Regions from separate parts of the Cupriavidus sp. HE11 genome, predicted to be linked through region 2. Evidence: predicted binding sites of a transcription regulator. Region 2 holds the regulator's gene; the other holds the start of a gene.
The links. The regulator HrcA, encoded in region 2, represses chaperone genes, less so after heat shock. The targets are predictions, from matches to a motif close to TTAGCACTCNNNNNNNNNGAGTGCTAA.
Positions count from the first base shown of each region.

Region 1: groES (co-chaperone GroES) is a predicted target of HrcA. The motif match lies at 3,285-3,311, and genes of this name have one in related genera.

Region 1 is NZ_CP184464.1:2,657,271-2,662,955, reverse strand. Features, by position in the region: gene ACOABP_RS12305 (metallophosphoesterase) at 216-1,004, shown strand; gene groL (chaperonin GroEL) at 1,132-2,775, opposite strand; gene groES (co-chaperone GroES) at 2,866-3,156, opposite strand; gene ACOABP_RS12290 (patatin-like phospholipase family protein) at 3,506-5,685, shown strand, end outside.
Region 2 is NZ_CP184464.1:3,026,796-3,032,480, reverse strand. Features, by position in the region: gene ACOABP_RS14055 (RNA-binding S4 domain-containing protein) at 1-355, opposite strand, end outside; gene hemH (ferrochelatase) at 400-1,515, opposite strand; gene hrcA (heat-inducible transcriptional repressor HrcA) at 1,628-2,680, opposite strand; gene ACOABP_RS14040 (NAD kinase) at 2,834-3,751, shown strand; gene recN (DNA repair protein RecN) at 3,796-5,532, shown strand; gene ACOABP_RS14030 (hypothetical protein) at 5,586-5,685, shown strand, end outside.

The DNA of each region.
Region 1 (5,685 bases), 370 kb from region 2:
ATCCCGACAGGCGCATTGTCATAGCGGTTCCCCCGGCTGTCCCGTCCTGGTGCAATACCAGGAAGACAGTCTTGCCCGGACATGGTCCGGGCTTTTCTGCTTGGCGCGACGGCGTTGCGCCACATATCGCCGTGCGGCTTGACCGGGGCGCAGGTCTTCTTTAAGAATGCTTGCAGATCAATCCTCGCCCGTATGCCGATACGGGGGGCCGCCACATGAAAATCCGCATCCTGAGCGATCTCCACATCGAACACCACATGCCGGAAGATGTCCCCGGCTGCAGCGCCGATCTGACGATCCTGGCCGGCGACATCGCCAACGGCCGCGACGGCATCGACTGGGCGGCCCGTACATTCGATAGCCCCGTGCTCTACATCCCCGGCAATCACGAATACTACGAAAGCGCATTCGACCCCGTGGACCAGCAAATGGCCGAAGGCGCCGCCGCATCCGGCAATGTGACGCTGCTCAATGGCACGGTGGCGGCGTTTGCCGACGCACCGGGCGGCCCGGTGCGCGTGATCGGCACCACCTGGTGGACCGACTACGCGCTGTACGGCGAGAACCGTATCGACGAAGCCATGGCCGCCTGCGCCAAGGTGATGCTCGACCATCGCCTGATCGCCACCTCAGGCGACGACGGCCAGCCGCGCCCGTACACGCCGGCCGACGCGCTGGCGCGCCATCGCGCCGCCACCGCCTGGCTGGCCGACACGTTGGCCCAGCCGTTCGACGGCACGACCGTGGTCGTCACCCATCACGGGCCCGACCTCGGCAGCCTCGACGCGCGCTACGCCCACGACATCGTCTCCGCCGGCTTTATTTCGCGGCGCCCCGATCTCGTGGCCCAGGCCGATCTCTGGATCCACGGCCATACGCACACCAGCTTCGACTACTGGATCGACGACACGCGCGTGGTCTGCAATCCGCGCGGCTATATCTCGCGCCGCACCGGCGTGCCCGAGAACCCCGTGTTCGACTGGGGCAAGGTCGTGGAAGTCTGAGACGGCCGATCCGCAGCGCCCTCGCCGCCCTGCCCTGCGCCAGCCCCACAAACAAAAACCCCCGAGGGCGCGAGCCCTCGGGGGTTTCTTGACAGTCAGGCCGTCTGGCCCGGCAGTCCGGCGTGATTTACATCATGCCGTCCATGCCGCCCATGCCGCCCATGCCGCCCGGCATTGCCGGAGCCGACTCTTCCTTCGGCGTTTCGGCAACGGCGCAGTCGGTCGTCAGCATCAGCGAAGCCACCGAAGCAGCGTTCTGCAGCGCGGTGCGGGTCACCTTGGTCGGGTCCAGCACGCCCATTTCCACCAGGTCGCCGTACTCGCCCGAGGCAGCGTTGTAACCGTAGTTACCCTTGCCTTCGATGACCTTGGCCACCACGACCGAAGCTTCTTCACCAGCGTTCAGCACGATCTGGCGCAGCGGCTCTTCCATGGCGCGCAGCACGATCTTGATACCGGCGTTCTGGTCCGGGTTTTCACCTTGCAGACCCGAGATGGCAGCGCGGGCGCGCAGCAGGGCCACACCGCCGCCGGGGACGATACCTTCTTCCACGGCAGCGCGGGTGGCGTGCAGTGCATCTTCCACGCGGGCCTTCTTTTCCTTCATTTCGACTTCGGTGGCAGCGCCAACCTTGATCACGGCAACACCGCCGGCCAGCTTGGCCACGCGCTCTTGCAGCTTTTCACGGTCGTAGTCCGAAGTGGCTTCTTCGATCTGGGCACGGATCTGCTTCACGCGGCCTTCGATCGCCGATGCGTCACCAGCGCCGTCGATGATGATGGTGTTTTCCTTGCCGATCTCGATGCGCTTGGCCTGGCCCAGGTCCTGCAGCGTGGCCTTTTCCAGCGTCAGGCCGATTTCCTCGGCGATCACCGTGCCGCCCGTCAGGATGGCGATGTCTTCCAGCATGGCCTTGCGGCGGTCGCCGAAGCCCGGAGCCTTCACGGCGGCGGTCTTCAGGATGCCACGGATGTTGTTCACCACCAGCGTGGCCAGGGCTTCGCCTTCCACGTCTTCGGCGATGATCAGCAGCGGGCGGCCAGCCTTGGCCACTTGCTCCAGCACCGGCAGCAGGTCACGAATGTTCGAGACCTTCTTGTCGAACAGCAGAACGAACGGGCTGTCCAGCTGAACAACCTGCTTTTCCGGGTTGTTGATGAAGTACGGCGACAGGTAGCCGCGGTCGAACTGCATGCCTTCCACGACTTCCAGCTCGTCGGCCAGCGACTTGCCGTCTTCAACCGTGATCACGCCTTCCTTGCCGACCTTGTCCATGGCTTCGGCGATGCGCTCGCCGATCGAGGCGTCGCTGTTTGCCGAGATCGCGCCAACCTGGGCGATTTCCTTGCTGGTCGTGGTCGGCTTGCTCAGCTTCTTCAGCTCTTCCACGGCCGAACCGACAGCCTTGTCGATACCGCGCTTCAGGTCCATCGGGTTCATGCCGGCGGCCACGAACTTCATGCCTTCGCGGACGATCGACTGGGCCAGAACGGTAGCGGTGGTGGTACCGTCACCGGCGTTGTCGCTGGTCTTGGAAGCCACTTCCTTGACCATCTGGGCGCCCATGTTCTGCAGCTTGTCCTTCAGCTCGATTTCCTTGGCCACGGACACACCGTCCTTGGTCACGGTCGGGCCGCCGAAGCTGCGCTCCAGCACCACGTTGCGACCCTTCGGGCCCAGCGTCACCTTCACTGCGTTGGCGAGAATGTTCACGCCTTCAACCATCTTGGCACGTGCGGCGTCGCCGAACACTACGTCTTTTGCTGCCATGTCTTGAATCTCCGAATCTGGATAGATCGCCCCGCGCGCATGGCGGGACGTTCAGGAATCTGGGGTTTTGTCTGGTGAGACAGGCGTCGATTACTTGTTGACGACAGCCATGATGTCTTCTTCGCGCATGACCAGCAGTTCCTGGCCATCCACCTTCACGCCCTGGCCGGCATACTTGCCGAACAGCACGCGGTCACCCACCTTCACGTCGAGGGCAATGTTGTTGCCCTTGTCATCCTTCTTGCCCGGGCCAATGGCGAGCACTTCGCCTTGATCCGGCTTCTCGGCTGCATTGTCGGGAATCACGATGCCGGACGCGGTCTTGGTTTCATTGTCCAGACGCTTCACGATCACACGGTCGTGCAGAGGACGCAGGTTCATACGGACTCCTAAATACAAAAAAGTGAGTTTTGATTCACAAAATGGCCGATTGTCGAGGCGATCAACGCCAGCCGGCAACGGCCATCAGGTTTTCGGGTATACCGCAGGGGCGGGGCGCCAACTGACTGTTAGCACTCTCCCCCAGCGAGTGCTAATTATAGGGACGGGGTATTGCGTTTTCAAGACGCGGGCTGAATGGGGGTTTTCCCGTATGCAGCGATTTTTTTCTCGCCGGCCGGCCAGATCGCCACTTCTGCGCCCTTCCCCCTGACAATGTCCACGAAAAGTCCCGCTGCCACGTTGGCAGACGGGTTCGCCACCGCCGTCCGCCTTTTCCGAAGTCACCGTCATGTTTCGCCAACCCAATGCGCCGCGCCGTGCCCCGCCAGGGTGGGCGGTCCTGTTCGGTCTGTTCCTGATCGGCCTGTTGTCCTGGCAGCACGCCCTCGCGGCCTGCGGCGCCGAAGCGGCCAATGGTGCCCCCGGCACCCCGGCTGCCCGGCCGCGCATCGGCCTGGTGCTGTCCGGCGGTGGCGCGCGGGGCTACGCCCATATTGGCGTGCTCAAGGCCCTGGAACAGATGCACGTGCCCGTGGACTGCATCGCCGCGACCAGCATGGGGGCGGTGGTCGGCGGGCTGTACGCGAGCGGCATCGGGGCCGACGAGCTTGAGACCCGGCTGTCCCGGGTCAATCTCAGCGACATCGTGTTCGACCGCAACGAACGCGCGCAACTGCCACAGACGCTGCGGGAAGACAGTTTCCAGTATCCGATCGGCATCTCGGCCGGGGTGGGCAAGGACGGCGTCAAGCTGCCGATCGGGCTGGTACAGGGCAACAAGCTGCTGACCCTGCTGCAGGACTGGACGTCGGCATGGCCCGGCGATGTCGACTTCAACACGCTGCCGGTGCCTTTCCGGACGATCGCCACCGACCTTGGCACCGGTGCGCCCGTGGTGCTGGACCACGGCTCGCTGCCCCGCGCCATCCGCGCCAGCGCCGCCGTGCCCGGTCTGTTCGCGCCGTTCGCGGTGAACGGGCGCACGCTGATCGATGGCGGCCTGGTCAGCAACCTGCCGGTGCAGATGGCGCGCGACATGGGCGCCGACATCGTGATCGCCGTCAATGTGGCCACCCCGCTCGACGATCCGGCCACGCTCGACTCCCCCGCCGCGGTCACGCAGCAGATGGTGACGATCCTGACCAACCAGAACGTGGCAACGCAAAAGTCGCTGCTGGGGCCGCGCGACGTGCTGCTGGAGCCCGACCTGGGCAAGCTGTCCTTCGCCGATTTCTCGCACGCCGGCGACGGCATCGGGCTCGGCTACGCGTCCGCCACCGCCATCGCGCCCCGGCTGGCCGCGCTGGCCCTGCCGCGCGAGGCATGGGACCAGTACATCGCGGCGCGCGCCACGCACGTGGCCGCCATGGAGCCGCACCGCGTCGATGCCATCGAGGTCCATACCTCGGGCCGTATCCCGGCATCGTACGTGCGGAAGTACCTGCGCGTGCGCGAAGGCGACCGCTATGACACGGCCGCCGTCAACCACGACCTGACGCAGTTGTCGACCAGCGGCGACTTCGAAAGCGTGACGCAGGAACTGGTGACCGAGAACGGCCGTTCGGTGCTCAAGGTGGAGGCGCAGGAAAAATCATGGGGCCCGCAGTTCCTGCTGTTCGGCTTTGGCCTGTCCACCACGTTCGACGGCAAGGGCGCCTTCAACCTGCAGCTTGGCCACCGCTACCCGTGGCTGACGCAGGGCGGGCTCGAATGGCGCAACGACATCGTGCTGGGCAGCAACCAGGCGAAATGGCACACCGAACTGCGCCAGCCCGTATTCGACCGCCTGGGCTTCTATATCGCGCCCTATCTGGAATACGCCCGCAAGCATGTCGATATCTACCCGGACAACGGCGACAAACGCAATGCCACGCCGCTGACGGCCGTGCGCGTGGAAACGGCCCAGGCCGGTGTCGACTTCGGGCTGCCGATCGGCCGCCTGGGCGAGTTCCGGGTCGGCGCGAACTACCAGCAGGTGCGCTACGACTCCGACTACCTGCTGGCCGGCACGCCCAACGGCCGGTTCAGCGCCCGGGTGCGCCAGCCGGTGGTACGCGCCCAGCTGACCATCGACCAGCTCGACGACCCGCTCTTCCCGCGCAAGGGCTATTACCTGTATGCGGTGAACCAGCTGTCGTTCGGCGGCGTCGACAACAGCTTCGACGACGCGCACGCCAAGGCGCTGTGGGCCGGCAGCTACGGCCGCCACACGCTGAACCTGGCCGCCGAAGGTGCCATGACCTACAACGACCACCGCTCGAACAACAGCGTCAGCGGTGGCCTGGGCTTCACGCTGGGCGGATTCCAGCGGCTGTCCGCCTATGCGCCGGACCAGTTCTCGGGCAACTACCTGCTGTACGGCCGCGTGACCTACCTGAACGAACTGCGTGAATTCACGCTGCCCGGGCTGCGCACCACGGTCTTCGGCACCAGCCTGGAAGTGGGCGATGTCTGGCTCAGGCGGCGCAA
Region 2 (5,685 bases):
TCGGACGCCCCTGCAGTTCGGCGGTCGGCTCGGGCTGCATGCGCCGCCGGTCTGACTCCGCCTGGCGCCGGGACTGGCTTTCCGGCGTTTCCTCGTAGGTACTCTGGGCAATGGGGGCCGCGCCGCGCGACGCCGGCACGCCCTTGACCATCACTTCCCAGCGCTGCTGGTGGGCTTCCAGCACCACCGTATCGCCAGGCTTCACTTCCCGCGAATTCTTGACCGGCTGGCCATTCACCGTCACCCGGCCGCGCTCCACCGCATCGGCCGCCAGCGAGCGCGTCTTGAAGAACCGCGCGCACCACAGCCACTTGTCGATGCGCATCCGCGCACCTGCCTCAAAATCCACTTGCATCGTCAAATCCTTCCCGACTCCCTTGCTGCCCGCCCTGCCATCGCTCAGGCCGCCGCGCCGCGCGTCTGGGCACGGCTGCGGCGCGCCTCCAGTTCGTGCGGATGTGGCACGCCCAGCGGCCAGCCTTGCAGATGTTGCAGGGCAATGTCGGCCAAACCGGCGATCCAGGGCTCGGAATCATTCATGCATGGAATGAAATGGAAATCCTGGCCGCCCGCCACCCGGAACTCGCTTTGCCCTTCCATCGCAATTTCCTCAAGCGTTTCGATGCAATCGGCCGGAAAGCCAGGACAGAACACATCCACGCGCTGCGTCCCGACCTTGCCGAGTTCCGTCAGCGTCGGCGCCGTATAGGGCTGCAGCCATTCGGCCTTGCCAAAGCGCGACTGGAACGTCACCTGATATTGGCCCGGTTGCAGGCCCAGCGCCTCGCCGAGCAGCCGGCCCGTCTTCAGGCATTCGCAATGATAGGGATCGCCCAGGTCCAGCAACCGGCGCGGCAGGCCGTGGAACGACAGGATCAGCTTGTCGCCACGCGCGAAGTCCGGCACCCCGTGGTGCGTCCAGTACGCCCGAACTTGGGCGTCCAGTGCCGCGATATAGGCCGGATGATCATGAAAGTGCTTGATCAACCGCAATTCCGGCTGGTTGCGCCAGCCGCCCAGTACCCGGAACAGCTCGTCGAAGGCGGTGGCCGTGGTGGTGCCCGAGAACTGCGGATAGAGCGGCAGCACCAGGATCTGCTCGGTGCCCTGCCGGCGCAGCGCTTCCATGACCGAGCCGATCGACGGATTGCCGTAGCGCATGGCGCAGGCCACGGTCACGTCATGCCCCAGCTTCTGCATCAGCAGTTGCAGCGCATGCGCCTGGCGCTCGGTGTGGACCAGTAGCGGCGATCCGGTCATATGCGCCTCGCGCAGCCAGATCGACTCGTATTTCATGGCCGACGCCCGCGAACGGAACGGCAGGATTAGCCCATGCAGGATAGGCAGCCAGGCCAGGCGCGGGATTTCCACCACGCGCGGATCGGACAGGAACGCCTTCAGGTAGCGGCCCACCGCCTTGGGCGTGGGGGCATCGGGGGTGCCGAGGTTGATCAGCAGGATCGCGGTGCGCGGCGGCTGGCCGTGCTGGTATGCCGGTTCAGGCGAAAACGTCATGGGGTTTCGGTTTCTGATGCCGGGGCGCTGGCAATCGGGAATTCGGTCTGGAAAGTGGAATGGTAGCCGGCCGGCGGTGTCCGGCCCGTAGAGGACAGACACCGGCACCGCATCAGGAGTTCTGGCTCAGCGCGCTGGACAGCAGCCTGGCCGTGATGTCGACGATCGGGATCACCCGCTCGTAGGCCATGCGGGTCGGGCCGATCACGCCCAGCGTGCCAACGATCTGGCCATCCACCTCGTAGGGCGCCGTGATGACGGCCATGTCTTCCAGCGGCACGAGCTGGCTCTCGCCGCCAATGAAGATCTGCACGCCCTGGGCGTGGCTGGACACGTCCAGCAGCTGCAGCAGACTGGTCTTGTGCTCGAACACGTCGAAGAGCCGGCGCAGCTTGTCCATGCTCGACGACAGGTCTTCCACTTCCAGCAGGCGGCGTTCGCCCGAGATGAACACCTGCTCGACGTTGTCCTCGGCCATGGCGTTGCTGCCGGCCTCCACCGCCGCCTGCATCAGCGACGACATGTCGCGCCGAAGCGCCTGCAGTTCACCACGCAGGTGGTCGCGCACGGCGTTGAAGCTCATGCCTGCATAGTGGGTGTTGAAGAAGTTGGCGGCCTCGATCAGCTGGGCCGGCGTATAGGACAGCTCGGTCTGGATGATGCGGTTCTGCACGTCGCCTTCGGGGCTGACGATGATCAGCAGGATGCGCTTGTCCGACAGCCGCATGAATTCCACCTGCCGGAACGCCTGGGCGCGCCGTGGCGTCATCACCACGCCGGCAAAGCGCGACAGGTTCGACAGCGTATGGGCGGCCGCCGTGATCATGCGCTGCGGGCCCAGCTGCTGGCTTGCCATCTGGCCCTGGATCTGGTCCTTCAGGTCGGCCAGCTCGGCGCTCAGGCCCGGCGGGCCTTCCAGCGGGCGCGCGGTCAGCATGGTGTCGACGAACAGCCGGTAGCCACGGGGCGTGGGAATGCGGCCTGCCGACGTATGCGGGCTGGCAATGAATCCCATTTCCTCGAGGTCCGACATCACATTGCGGATGGTGGCCGGCGACAGGTCCAGACCCGAGTACTTCGACAGGGTCCGCGAGCCCACGGGCTGCCCTTCGGCGATGTAGCGCTCGATCAGGGTCTTGAGCAGCGTTTTAGAACGTTCGTCCATGATGCTGGGGATTTTAATCAAAACTGGCCCGTTCGGGCGCCGCCGCACGTGTTTGACCCGACGATTGGTGCGGGCGACGGGTGCGCCGGGCGCCTTTCCGGCGGCGCCGGGCCGAAGCTGGCAATGGTCATGCCGGTATGTTCTAATCCCGCCATGTCTGCCCCCTCAAAGCCCAGCGCCGCGCGCGCTCCGTTCAAGACTGTCGCCCTGGTGGGCAGGCACTCGACCGCCGGTATCGAAGGCCCGCTGGAGGAACTTGCGTCCTGCATATCCCGCAACGGCCAGGATGTGGTGTTCGAGCGCGAGACGGCCATGGCGACGGGGCTGACCGGCTACCCGGTGCTGAGCCCCGAGGAAATCGGCCGCGAGGCCGACGTGGCCGTGGTGCTGGGGGGCGATGGCACGCTGCTGGGCCTGGCCCGCCAGCTGGCCGGCCACAACGTGCCGGTGATCGGCGTCAATCACGGCCGGCTGGGCTTCATGACCGACATCCCGCTCGAGGACGTCACCCGGACACTGCCCGAAATGCTGGCCGGCCGCTACGAGGCCGAATCGCGCATGCTGCTGGAATCGCGCGTGATCCGCGACGATGCCGTCATTTTCTCGGCGCTGGCGTTCAATGACGTGGTGGTGAACCGGTCGGGCATCTCGGGCATGGTCGAACTGGCCGTCTCGGTCGACGGCTATTTCATGTACAACCAGCGTTCGGACGGCCTGATCGTGTCCACGCCCACCGGCTCCACCGCCTATGCGCTGGCCGCGGGCGGCCCGATCCTGCATCCCACGCTGTCGGGGCTGGTGCTGGTGCCGATTGCCCCGCATGCGCTGTCGAACCGGCCGATCGTGCTGCCGCACGATGCCGAGGTCACGATCGAGGTGGCCAGTGCGCGCGATGTCAGCGTCAACTTCGACATGCAGTCGCTGGCGTCGCTGCTGCCGGGCGACCGGATCGTCGTGCGGCGCTCGGCCAAGACCGTCAACCTGCTGCACCCGCTGGGCTACAACTACTACGCCACGCTGCGCAAGAAGCTGCACTGGCACGAGTACCCGACCGAAGACAACCGGCTCTGAGCCTGCCCTTCCCCGTTTCCGCCTGACGCCACCTACCGCTCAAGATGCTGCGCAGCCTGTCCATCCGCGATTTCGTCATCGTCGATACGCTCGACCTCGACTTCTCGGCCGGCTTCACCGTGTTCACCGGCGAAACCGGCGCCGGCAAGTCGATCCTGATCGATGCGCTGGCGCTGGTGCTGGGCGAGCGCGCCGATGCCGGCGTGGTCCGTGAAGGCGCGGCCCGCGCCAGCATCAGCGCCACTTTCCTGACGCATCCCGCGCTGGACGCCTGGCTGGCGGAGCGCGAACTCGCCGGCGACGACGATACCGTGCTGCTGCGCCGCACCGTCGACGCTTCGGGCCGCGGCAAGGCATTCATCAATGGCGCCGCCGCCACGCTGGCCCAGCTGCGCGAAGTGGGCGACCAGCTTGTCGACATCCATGGCCAGCACGCACACCAGCAACTGCTGCGCCCGGACGCCCAGCGCCACCTGTTCGACGCCCATGCCGGGCTGACCGAGCAGGCCGGCGCCGTGGCGGAGTCCTGGCGCGCCTGGCGTGCCGCACGCACGCAGCGCGAGGCGGTGGAACACCAGTCGCGCGAAATGCAGCTCGAACGCGAACGGCTCGAATGGCAGGTAGGCGAGCTTGAAAAGCTGGCGCCGCAGGCCGGCGAGTGGGACGAAATCCAGTCCGAATACAACCGCCTGTCGCATGCGGCCAGCCTGATCGACGGCAGCCGCGCGGCGCTGGACGCGCTGTCCGAATCCGATGGCGCCGTGGCATCGGTGCTCAACGGCGTGGTTCATCGCCTGCAGCAACTGGCCGACGTCGACCCGGGCCTGCGCGACGTGCTGGCCGCGCTGGAACCGGCGCTGGTGCAGGTTGACGAGGCCGCCCATTCGCTGACCCGTTACGTCGACCGGCTCGAACTGGACCCCGAGCGGCTACAGGCCGTGGAAGAACGGATGCAGGCGCTGCACACCACGGCACGCAAATACCGGCTGCCGCCGGAGCAATTGCCCGATGAACTGCTGGCCCGCAGGCAGCAGCTCGACGACCTGCAGGCCGCCCAGGACATCAACAAGGTGCTGGCCCGTGAAGCCGCGGCGCGTGCCGCCTACCTGACGCTGGCCCAGCATCTGTCGGCTGCCCGCAAGGTGGCCGCCACCGCACTGTCAGCCGCCGTCACCGATGCCATGCAGGGGTTGTCGATGGCCGGCGGCACATTTGCGGTGGCCCTGAATCCGCTGGACGAAGGTCAGAGCCATGGGCTGGAACAGGTGGAATTCCTGGTCGCCGGCCATGCGGGCGTCAGTGCACGGCCGCTGGCGCGCGTGGCATCGGGCGGCGAACTGGCCCGTATCAGCCTGGCGATCTCGGTGATCACCAGCGAGGCCGCGCCCACCCCGACACTGATCTTCGACGAAGTCGATACCGGCATCGGCGGCGCGGTGGCCGAGGTGGTAGGCCGCCGTCTGCAGGAACTGGGCCGTTCGCGCCAGGTGCTGTGCGTCACGCATTTGCCGCAGGTGGCCGCGCAGGCTGGCGCCCATCTGCTGGTCAGCAAGGAAAGCAAGACCGACAAGGCCGGCGCGGTCACGCGTTCGCGCATCCGCCTGCTGGATACCGAGGGCCGCGTCAACGAGACCGCGCGCATGCTTGGCGGTGCCACGGTGACTGCCACGACGGTGCAACACGCCGAAGAGATGCTGGCCCAGGGTGCCCGCGCCACCGCGCAGGCGGCCAATGCGCCGCGCGAAGGCGGGGGCAGGAAGCCTCGCCGCGCTGCGGGCTGAGCCCTGCGCTCCCGGCCGGCACCCATGCAAACAAGGACAGGAGTTTCAAACCGATGACCCATGGCAAGCTGCCATCGACCCGCCGCACGATTGCCGGACCGGTTGCCGATCCGATCGCCCGACCGCCTGTCGGCCGATTCACCCGCCACCTGG